One region of the Flavobacterium sp. W20_MBD1_R3 genome, then DNA from elsewhere that is predicted to be linked to it. Evidence: riboswitches for the same ligand, from Rfam matches in the RefSeq annotation. Region 1 holds a riboswitch; the other holds the start of a gene.
The links. A riboswitch is a leader RNA that binds a small molecule or an ion and turns the genes downstream of it on or off. The one in region 1 is predicted to bind S-adenosylmethionine.

Region 1 (5,307 bases):
TTTTCGGTTCCTCCCCTTCGCGGAGGCGGAGTGGGGATTTTAATCTGCAATATTCGGGTTCAGCCATTTCGTTGCTATTTCGGTAGAAACACTTCTGCGTTTGGCGTAATCAATAACCTGATCTTCTTTTATTTTTCCAAGTCCAAAATACTTGCTTTCCGGATTCCCAAAATAATATCCTGAAACCGATGAAGCCGGCCACATTGCCATACTTTCGGTCAAAGTCACTCCTATTTCTTGCTCTACATTTAGTAATTTCCAGATCGTAGGTTTTTCTAAATGGTCTGGACATGCCGGATATCCAGGTGCAGGACGAATCCCTTTATACTCTTCGGCAATCATTGCCTCGGCACTGATATTTTCATCAGATGCATACCCCCAAATTTCTTTACGGATTTTTTCGTGCAAATATTCGGCAAAAGCTTCTGCAAAACGATCTGCTAATGCTTTTACCATTATCGAATTATAATCGTCTAAATCTTTTTCGAATTCAGCAGCCCATTCATCCACACCAAAACCGGTCGTTACACAAAAAGCACCCATATAATCCGTTTTACCGCTGTCTTTTGGAGCAATAAAATCAGACAATGCGATATTTGGAGCCCCTTTTGTCTTTTGTGATTGCTGACGCAAAGTCAAAAAAGTTTGTAATGGCTTTCCGTTTTCGTCACTTAATTCGATGTCATCATCATTGACTTGATTCGCCGGAAAAATGCCATAAATTCCTTTGGCCGTCAGTTTCTTTTCTTTCAAAATAACATCCAACATTCCTTTTGCATCTGCAAAAACAGCAGTCGCCTGTTCCCCAACTACCTCATCCGTTAAAATCGCTGGGTATTTCCCGAACAATTCCCAAGTTCTAAAAAATGGTGTCCAATCAATATAGGGAACCAAAACATCTAGGTCCACCTCGATCACTTGTTCGCCTATTATCCTTGGCTTTACAGGAGTAAAATTCCCCCAATCCAACTGCAATTTATTTTTGCGTGCTTGCTCAATAGTCAGGAAATTTTTATCTCGTGAACGATTCAAAAACGTTTCTCTAAAGGCATCATATTCCGCTCTAATGTCGCTTGCGTAGAGTTTTTTATCCTTGTTTAATAAACTTCCAGCTACCGTTACAGCTCTTGAAGCATCATTTACATGAATAACCGTTTCTCTATATTGTGGTGCAATCTTTACGGCTGTATGCGCTCGTGAAGTAGTCGCTCCACCAATCATTATTGGGATTTTAAGTCCTCTTTTGTCTAGTTCTTTAGCAAGAAAAACCATTTCGTCCAGTGATGGTGTTATTAATCCGCTTAGTCCAATAATATCTACATTATGTTCAATAGCCGCTGCAATAATTTTTTCAGGAGGTACCATTACCCCTAAATCCACGATCTCATAATTATTGCACGCCAATACCACACTTACTATATTTTTTCCAATATCATGTACGTCTCCTTTTACGGTCGCCATCAGGATTTTTCCGTTCCCTTGCTTGTCCCCGGCTTGCTTCGATGCTTCGATGTAAGGCAGAAGATACGCCACCGCTTTTTTCATCACCCGCGCTGATTTTACCACCTGAGGCAAAAACATTTTACCCGAACCAAATAAATCACCCACCACATTCATTCCTGCCATTAAGTTGATTTCGATTACTTCGATAGGCTTCGTGGCTGCCAGTCGTGCTTCCTCAATATCCAGAAGAATAAATTCGTCAACCCCTTTTACTAAGGAATGTGTCAATCGCTCCTGAATAGTTCCTGAACGCCATTCCTGAATCGCTTTTTCATTACTCTTTAGATCTCCTTTTACATTCTCGGCAAAGTCCAGTAATCGCTCTGTAGCATCCTCTCGTCTGTTCAGAATTACATCTTCCACGCGCTCTAAAAGATCTTTTGGAATCTCGTCATAGATAGAAAGCATTTCCGGATTCACAATTCCCATGGTCATTCCGTGTTGGATGGCATGATATAAAAACACGGAGTGCATCGCCTCCCTGACCGTGTCATTTCCTCTAAACGAAAACGAAACATTACTCACGCCGCCACTAATGTGTGCGTGAGGAAGATTTTCTCTTACCCATTTAGTTCCTCTGAAAAAATCCAATGCATTCAGACGGTGTTCTTCCATTCCTGTTGCTACTGGAAAAACATTTAAATCGAAAATGATATCCTGCGGAGGAAAACCAACTTTGTTTACCAAAATATCGTATGATCGCTTGCAAATTTCTACTCGACGATCGTAATTATCCGCTTGCCCTACCTCGTCAAAAGCCATGATAATAGCCGCCGCTCCGTAGCGCTTAATCAATTTAGCGTGATGAATAAATTGTTCTTCTCCTTCTTTCAACGAGATAGAATTTACCACACTTTTTCCTTGCACCACTTTTAGTCCTGCCTCAATAATATCCCATTTTGAGCTATCAATCATGATTGGCACTCTGGAAATATCCGGTTCAGCAGCAATTAGATTCAGGAATTTTGTCATGGCATATTCGCCATCAAGCATTCCTTCATCCATATTAATATCAATGATTTGCGCACCACCCTCGACTTGCTCTTTTGCAATACTTAGTGCTTCTTCGTATTTTTCTTCCTTGATTAATCGAAGGAATTTTCTAGAACCGGTAACATTCGTTCGTTCTCCAATATTCACAAATACGCTTTCCGGCGTAATGATCAAAGGCTCTAATCCTGATAATACAAGGTTTCTTCTGGTTTCTGCTTGTGCCATTTTTATTTTGTTTGATCCTTCACGATTTCAGTAAACGTTCAGGTTTCGTATATCTTATTATTATTTTGGGCGTGACCCAAAAAGGGTCGGGCTATTCGTTGCAAGTCCTCGCTCTTCCTTCGTCAGGCTGTGGGCTTTTCACTGCTATCCCTCACGCTGGCATTCTTGGTTACATCGTCGCCGTTGAAACTCTTGGTTTATAATCCTTTGCGATATCCGCAATCAACTTGATATGTTCCGGGGTTGTTCCACAACAACCGCCTATGATATTGACTAAATTATCGTCTAAATATTCTTTGATGAAAGCTTGCATCTGTTCTGGTGTTTCATCGTACTCTCCAAAAGCATTTGGCAATCCTGCATTAGGATGCGCCGATACATTGAATGAAGTATTTTGTGACAACGTTTGCAAATAAGGCTTTAGTAAATCAGCTCCTAAAGCGCAATTGAAACCTACACTCAACAATGGAATGTGCGAAACCGAAACCAAAAAAGCTTCTACGGTTTGACCTGAAAGTGTTCTTCCTGATGCATCCGTAATCGTTCCGGAAACCATGATTGGAATATCGATATTGCGTTCGTCTTTGACTTCTTCGATGGCAAAAAGTGCTGCTTTAGCATTTAGAGTGTCGAAAATAGTTTCTACTAAAAGCAAATCACTTCCTCCGTCAATCAACGCTTCTACTTGTTGTTTGTAAGCAATACGCAAATCATCAAATGTAACAGCTCTGTAGCCAGGATCATTTACATCTGGTGACATGCTTGCCGTACGGTTTGTTGGTCCTATTGAACCCGCTACAAAACGAGGTTTTTCTGGATTTTTGGCTGTGAATTCATCGGCTACTTCACGGGCAATTCGTGCCGATTCGTAGTTGAGTTCATACACCAAATCTTCAAGATGGTAATCAGCCATTCCAATTGTGGTTCCTGAGAACGTATTGGTTTCTACAATGTCTGCTCCTGCTTCAAAATAAGCGGCGTAAACGGCACGAATTGATTGTGGTTGCGTCAATGACAATAAATCATTGTTTCCCTTTAAGGAATGTGGAAAATCTTTGAAACGTTCGCCTCTAAAATCTTCTTCGGAAAAATTATAGCGTTGCAACATGGTTCCCATAGCTCCATCGAGTACGAGTATTCTTTTTTTAATGGCTTCTTGAATGCTTGACATATCTATTTTTTTGCTCGCAAAGACGCAAAGGCGCAAAGCTTTTTTATGGATTAAATAATTTAAAAAGTTCAATATAGTAGCTCTTTAGCCCCGATTACTTCACTTAATTTCTATTCTCATAGGGGTTCAGTGAACTTCGTTTGCAACGGAAAGCGGGAACAGTATTGGCAAAAAAACGCCAATTGTCCGCTCCTGATACTGAAATTAATTCAGCAGGCTAAAAATATATGTTGTCAAGAAAAGATTTGAGAAATACTAAGTGAGTATTCGTGTGTTATCTATCTTAAATACAGAAACTGGTTCAGTATAAAGTAGAATGTAGCACCTTCTTTAAAGATAAAGGGTTGCTAAGGTTTCGTTGGGTCTTTCCCTCCGCCTTTCGTGATAACTTTCAATAAAATTATGAACACTGCAAAGTAAAGAAATAGCGCTAAAACTTGCAAGTTTTAGCGCTTTATTTTTTAACTAGTTTGTAGTAAGTTGTTAAACAATGGCTTTCACCACCGCTTTTGGAGCCTCTTTACGAGTTCCGTCAAATCCATCAACACCAGCAACTGTAGTGTATTTCAACACATATTTTTTACCTGGATTGATGATTTGATAGGCTGCCTGACACATTAAAGTGGCTTCATGGAAACCACAAAGAATCAATTTAAGTTTCCCTGGATACGTATTTACGTCGCCAATGGCAAAAATTCCTGGGATATTGGTTTGGTAATCCAGTGCATTATCTACTTTGATGGCATTTTTTTCAATTTCTAATCCCCAGTTTCCTATGGGACCTAATTTTGGCGTTAAACCAAAAAGAGGAATGAAATAATCAGTATCGATAGTTCTGTTGGCTCCATTTTCATCGATAACTATCGATTCAATGTGTTCTGCACCATTTAATCCGACAACCTCCGCTGGGGTAATCATACGGATTTTTCCCGAGTCTTTTAGTTCTTGAACTTTTTCAACAGAATCTAAGGCGCCACGGAATTCGTTTCTACGATGTATCAAAGTCACCTCAGAAGCAACATTCGATAAGAAAATACTCCAGTCCAATGCTGAATCTCCTCCACCAGCAATTACAACTCTTTTATTTCTAAACTCTTCTGGATCTTTTATGAAATATTTAATTCCTTTGTTTTCGTAGAAATTAATTCCATCAATTAGTGGTTTTCTAGGTTCAAAACTTCCTAATCCGCCAGCAATAGCAACAACTTTAGCATTAAATTGGGTTCCCTCGTTTGAAGTTATTATAAAACTTCCGTCTTCTTGTTTTTCAATAGTTTCCGCGCGTTCTCCAAGCGTGAATCCAGGTTCGAATTGCTTGATTTGTTCCATCAAGTTATTCACTAAATCTCCAGCTAATACTTCGGGGAAACCCGGAATATCATAAATTGGTTTTTTAGGATATAATTCGGATAATT
Region 2 (5,307 bases), on a different contig from region 1:
TATGAACACAGAGACTTTCGAACAAATTACGTTGAATAAAAATATTTTAGATTCACCTGATTTGTTGAAAGAAGGAGAAAACGTAATGGTAAGTATTAATACTGAAACTGATTTACCTCTTTCTGTAGATATGCCGGCATCTGTTATACTTGAAGTTACTTATGCGGAGCCCGGAATTAAAGGAAATACAGCAACTAATGCAACGAAATCAGCAACTGTTGAAACAGGTGCAACGGTAAATGTACCTTTGTTTATCAATGAAGGGGATAAAATTAAAATTGATACTGCTTCCGGAAATTACATGGAAAGAGTTAAAGAATAGTTTGCAGTAATCAGTGTTCAGCAATTAAATATACTGGACACTGATTACTGAATACTGAATACTAAATAAATGAAATTCCAAAAAGTATACACTTTAGAAGAAATTGCCCGTATTATCGACTGCGAATACGTTGGTGATGCTACTTTTCCAGTTTCAGGAATGAATGAAATTCATGTAGTTGAAGCTGGAGATATTGTATTTGTGGATCATCCTAAATATTATGATAAAGCATTAAATTCTGCAGCAACTATTGTTTTAATTAATAAAATGGTAGCTTGTCCAGATGGAAAAGCCTTATTGATTTCTGAAGATCCTTTTAGAGATTTTAATAAATTGACAAACTATTTCAAGCCATTTCAATTTTCAAATGTTTCAATTGCTACTTCAGCTTTAATAGGTGAAGGAACTGTGATACAGCCAAATACATTTATTGGAAATCATGTTGTTATTGGCAATAATTGCTTGATTCATTCTAATGTTTCCATTTATGATTGTACCGTAATTGGAGATAATGTTATTATTCACGCAGGGACTGTTCTGGGTACCGATGCTTTTTATTACAAAAAACGTCCTGAAGGATATGATCAGTTGCTTTCGGGAGGGCGAGTTGTTATTAAAGATAATGTAGCAATAGGGGCGCTTTGTACTATTGATAAAGGAGTTACTGGCGATACCATCATTGGCGAAGGCACAAAAATTGACAATCAGGTTCATGTGGGTCATGACACCGTTATTGGAAAAAAATGTTTAATTGCTTCACAAACCGGAATAGCTGGTTGCGTAATTATTGAAGATGAAGTTACAATTTGGGGACAAGTTGGCACTACAAGCGGGATAACAATAGGAGCAAAGGCTGTTATTTTGGGTCAAACTGGCGTAACAAAATCAGTAGAAGGTGGTAAATCATATTTTGGTACTCCAATTGAAGAATCAAGAGAAAAATTGAAACAACTGGCCAATATCAAGAAGATTCCAGAAATACTAAATAAACTAAAATAATATGTCTGCTAAAGAAATCGTTCAGCAATTTTACAAATCAGATGCCCTTATTGATAGCGAAGTCATTAAAGACTTTTTGCATCCTGAGGTCCTCGTTGAATGGAACAGTAGTAAAGGATTCATAAAACTTGATTATAACTCTTTACTAAATTTATCCTCTGAATTAAGCAAAGCCTACGTGCGATCTAAAGTTAGAATAAGTCATATTATTGGAGAAAATGATCTGATTTCAGTACGATATTCTCATTTTGTGAAAACGATTGAGAACCCAAGAGAAGAGATGTTATTGGCGCATTTTATTGTTATTTGGGAAATAAAAGACAATAAACTATTTCGAGGGTATCAAATGAGCCAATTATCCTAATTTAGTGTCAAAAAACTGAATGCTGAAGATTGATTAGTGCTTACTATTTTATACTTTTGCATAACGATTTAAAAAAACTATATAAAAAATATATCATGAGTGTTTTAGTTAATAAGGATTCCAAAATAATTGTTCAAGGTTTTACAGGAAGCGAAGGAACTTTCCATGCTTCTCAAATGATTGAGTACGGTACTAACGTTGTTGGTGGTGTAACTCCTGGAAAAGGAGGAACAACTCACTTAGACAGACCCGTTTTTAATACTGTAAAAGATGCTGTAGAACAAGCAGGAGCTGACACAACTATCATTTTTGTACCACCAGCTTTTGCTGCTGATGCAATAATGGAAGCTGCAGATGCAGGGATAAAAGTAATTATTGCAATTACTGAAGGTATTCCTGTTGCTGACATGATAAAAGCAAACAGTTATGTTAAAGAAAGAAATTCTAGATTAATAGGTCCTAACTGTCCAGGTGTAATTACTCCGGGTGAAGCTAAAGTTGGAATTATGCCAGGTTTTGTTTTTGAAAAAGGAACTGTTGGGATTGTTTCTAAATCGGGAACTTTAACTTACGAAGCTGCGGATCAAGTGGTAAAACAAGGATTAGGAATCACTACTGCAATTGGTATTGGTGGAGACCCAATCATTGGAACTACTACGAAAGAAGCCGTTGAATTGTTGATGAACGATCCAGAAACAGAATGTATTGTAATGATTGGTGAAATTGGTGGACAATTAGAAGCTGATGCTGCTCATTGGATCAAAGCTGATGGTAACCGTAAACCAGTTGTAGGATTCATTGCAGGAGTTACTGCTCCAGCAGGACGTACAATGGGACATGCAGGTGCAATCGTTGGTGGATCTGACGATACTGCCGAAGCTAAAAAACAAATCATGAGAGAATGTGGAATTCACGTAGTAGATTCTCCCGCTGAAATTGGTAAAAAAGTAAAAGAAGTTTTAGGATAATCTAAACTCTAATTAAATATTTTAAAAGCCTCACAATTTGTGGGGCTTTTTTATTATAAATTCAATTAAAGAAATATCTTTGCACTTTATTAAATAGCTCTGTTTTTCAGATTTAAAAATAATAAAAACAAACATAAACGAATGGTTTATAATGACCCTCACGGTTTTGTGGGGTATTTTTTTGCCGAAGCCAATTCAAATTAAAAATAAATAAAATGTATAAAGAGTTAAAAAAATTCAAAGTTACCAATCAGTTTTCCTTTACGACAGAAGATAGTTTAGCTGAAGTTTGCAACGCATCAGAAGGATCAGGAGTATTTCTAGTATATTCAGTTGGGGATGAAAAAGAGTTAATTATGGTTGGTTCTACTGGAACTGTTCAAAATAACGGAACTTTGAAAATTAAAAATGGTGGCTTGAAAGAAAAAATTGTAGAAGGACACCAATTTGCAAAAACAGGAAGAAAATATTCTTGGCCAGCACAAATGAAAATCGAAGATATTAGTACATTAGAAGTAGTTTGGTATGAAACATTCAATGATAAAACTAAAGCAATTCCAACATTTGTAGAAGGACAAGTTTTACAAAACTTCCTTGATGAAAATGGAAGATTGCCAAAATGGAACGTAGCTTTCTAAAAAGTTAACAACTGTTTTTCAGTATATTAAATAAAATTGCACTACATTTTTATGTAGTGCTTTTTTTTGTATTATTATTTTTTTGAATTAAACTTGAAATATTTCACAAATAATTAGTTACTTTTGCAACCGTTATCACGAATCCTGCACTAGGATAGCAACCTGCAACAACAAGCAAGGTGCTAAAACGATAAGCCAAATCCTTTGGAAAAAATGTTGTTTACATTCCCATTTTTAGCTTTGTTTTTCGTCATAATTTTAAATTCTAAATTATTTTTATGACTTTATTTTCAAAAGACAAGGGAAGTGCCTTTGCATTAATTCCGCTGTTTGTTTTTATTCTTACCTTTTTAGGAGCAGGAATCATTTTGAATGATTTTTATGCTTTTCCATCGCCAGTAGCGGTTGTAGTTGGTATCATTGCAGCTTTTTTACTATTCAAAGCCTCAACGGAGGATAAAGTTGCTACGTTAATTGCAGGTTGTGGTGAAAGTAAAATCATGACCATGTGTTTAATTTACTTATTAGCGGGAGCATTTGCAGTGGTGAGTAAAGCGATGGGTGGTGTTGATGCTGTTGTAAATCTTGGAATAAATACTATTGATGTTGCTTATTTTCCGTTGGGGATTTTCTTGATAGCTTCTTTTTTATCAACAGCAACGGGTACTTCAGTAGGTGCAATTGTAGCTATTGGCCCAATAGCAGTAGCTTTAGCTGATAGAAGTGGCGCTTCATTGCCGTTGATCGCTGGTGCTTTGTTGGGAGGATCGATGTTAGGAGACAATCTTTCTATGATTTCTGATACTACAATCGCTGCGACGCAATCATTAGGGTGTGAATTAAAAGACAAATTCAAAATAAACTTATTTATCGCTTTTCCTGCTGCAATTTTGACAATTCTTGTTTTCTTCTATCTTGGTTTAAACTCCGATATTGTGACCGTTGCCATCGAAAAAAATGATTTTTCATGGATTGCAATTGTGCCTTATCTTTTAGTAATAGTATTGGCCGTTGTAGGTGTTAATGTTTTTTCAACATTGCTTATTGGTACTTTATTAGCTGGAATCATTGGGTATTTTGGTGGTTCCTTTACACTAATGGAGTTCACTCAAAAAATATATGAGGGTTTTACCAGTATGACTGATATTTTCTTATTGTCAATGCTTACGGGAGGTTTAGCCGCTATGGTAGATAAAGCAGGTGGAATAACGTATTTATTAGTTCAAATTAAAAAAAGAATTAAAAGTAAGAAATCTGCACAAGCTGGAATTGGCGCTTTGGTAGGTTTTGCTAATTTAGCAATAGCCAATAACACCGTTTCTATTGTCATTACGGGACCAATTGCTAAAGAAATTAATGATGAGTATGATTTAAATCCTAAAAAAACAGCTGCAATTTTGGATATTTTTTCGTGCATTGTTCAAGGAGTTTTACCTTATGGGGCTCAAATATTACTAATATTGAGTTTTTCTAATGGTAAATTAGATTTCTTTGATTTAATTAGTAATGCATGGTATCATTTGTTTTTATTAGTTTTTACCTTGGTGGCAATTTACAGTTCATCTTGGGATAAACTAGTAAAGCAATTCTTAAAAATTTAAAAACAAAATATTGATGGTTCTTGCTTTTGAAATTTTTTTTAAAAAGAGAATTATTCTATATTTGACGAGTGTAAGATAGCCCTGATAGTAGTGAAAATCCTTTTATGTAAGCGATAGCGGTCATAAAAGATTGTAGCGGATAGCAGGAATAGCTCCAAATAAAATTTAAATTAATTACTGAAAATGAAATTACTAGAAGGAAAAGTTGCCATAATTACTGGTGCGAGTCGCGGAATTGGAAAAGGAATTGCTGAAGTTTTTGCAAAACAGGGAGCAAATGTTGCTTTTACGTATAGTTCATCAGTAGAATCAGCTTTGGCTCTTGAAAATGAGTTGAATGCTCTGGGTATTAAAGCCAAAGGATACCAATCGAATGCCGCTGATTTTAATGAAGCTCAAACTCTGGTAGACGCGG

Region 2: another riboswitch for S-adenosylmethionine. It lies ahead of ACEN2F_RS00215 (Na+/H+ antiporter NhaC family protein); the one in region 1 lies ahead of ACEN2F_RS09015 (homocysteine S-methyltransferase family protein).

The regions. Positions count from the first base shown of each region.
Region 1 covers NZ_JBGQOR010000005.1:38,143-43,449, forward strand. Annotated here, with positions in the region: gene metH (methionine synthase) at 40-2,721, opposite strand; gene ACEN2F_RS09015 (homocysteine S-methyltransferase family protein) at 2,891-3,892, opposite strand; SAM riboswitch class I at 4,164-4,283, opposite strand; gene ACEN2F_RS09020 (NAD(P)/FAD-dependent oxidoreductase) at 4,376-5,307, opposite strand, start outside.
Region 2 covers NZ_JBGQOR010000001.1:48,753-54,059, reverse strand. Annotated here, with positions in the region: gene efp (elongation factor P) at 1-322, shown strand, start outside; gene ACEN2F_RS00235 (UDP-3-O-(3-hydroxymyristoyl)glucosamine N-acyltransferase) at 392-1,321, shown strand; gene ACEN2F_RS00230 (nuclear transport factor 2 family protein) at 1,323-1,685, shown strand; gene sucD (succinate--CoA ligase subunit alpha) at 1,781-2,653, shown strand; gene ACEN2F_RS00220 (hypothetical protein) at 2,869-3,291, shown strand; SAM-I-IV-variant riboswitch at 3,419-3,515, shown strand; gene ACEN2F_RS00215 (Na+/H+ antiporter NhaC family protein) at 3,570-4,892, shown strand; gene fabG (3-oxoacyl-[acyl-carrier-protein] reductase) at 5,076-5,307, shown strand, end outside.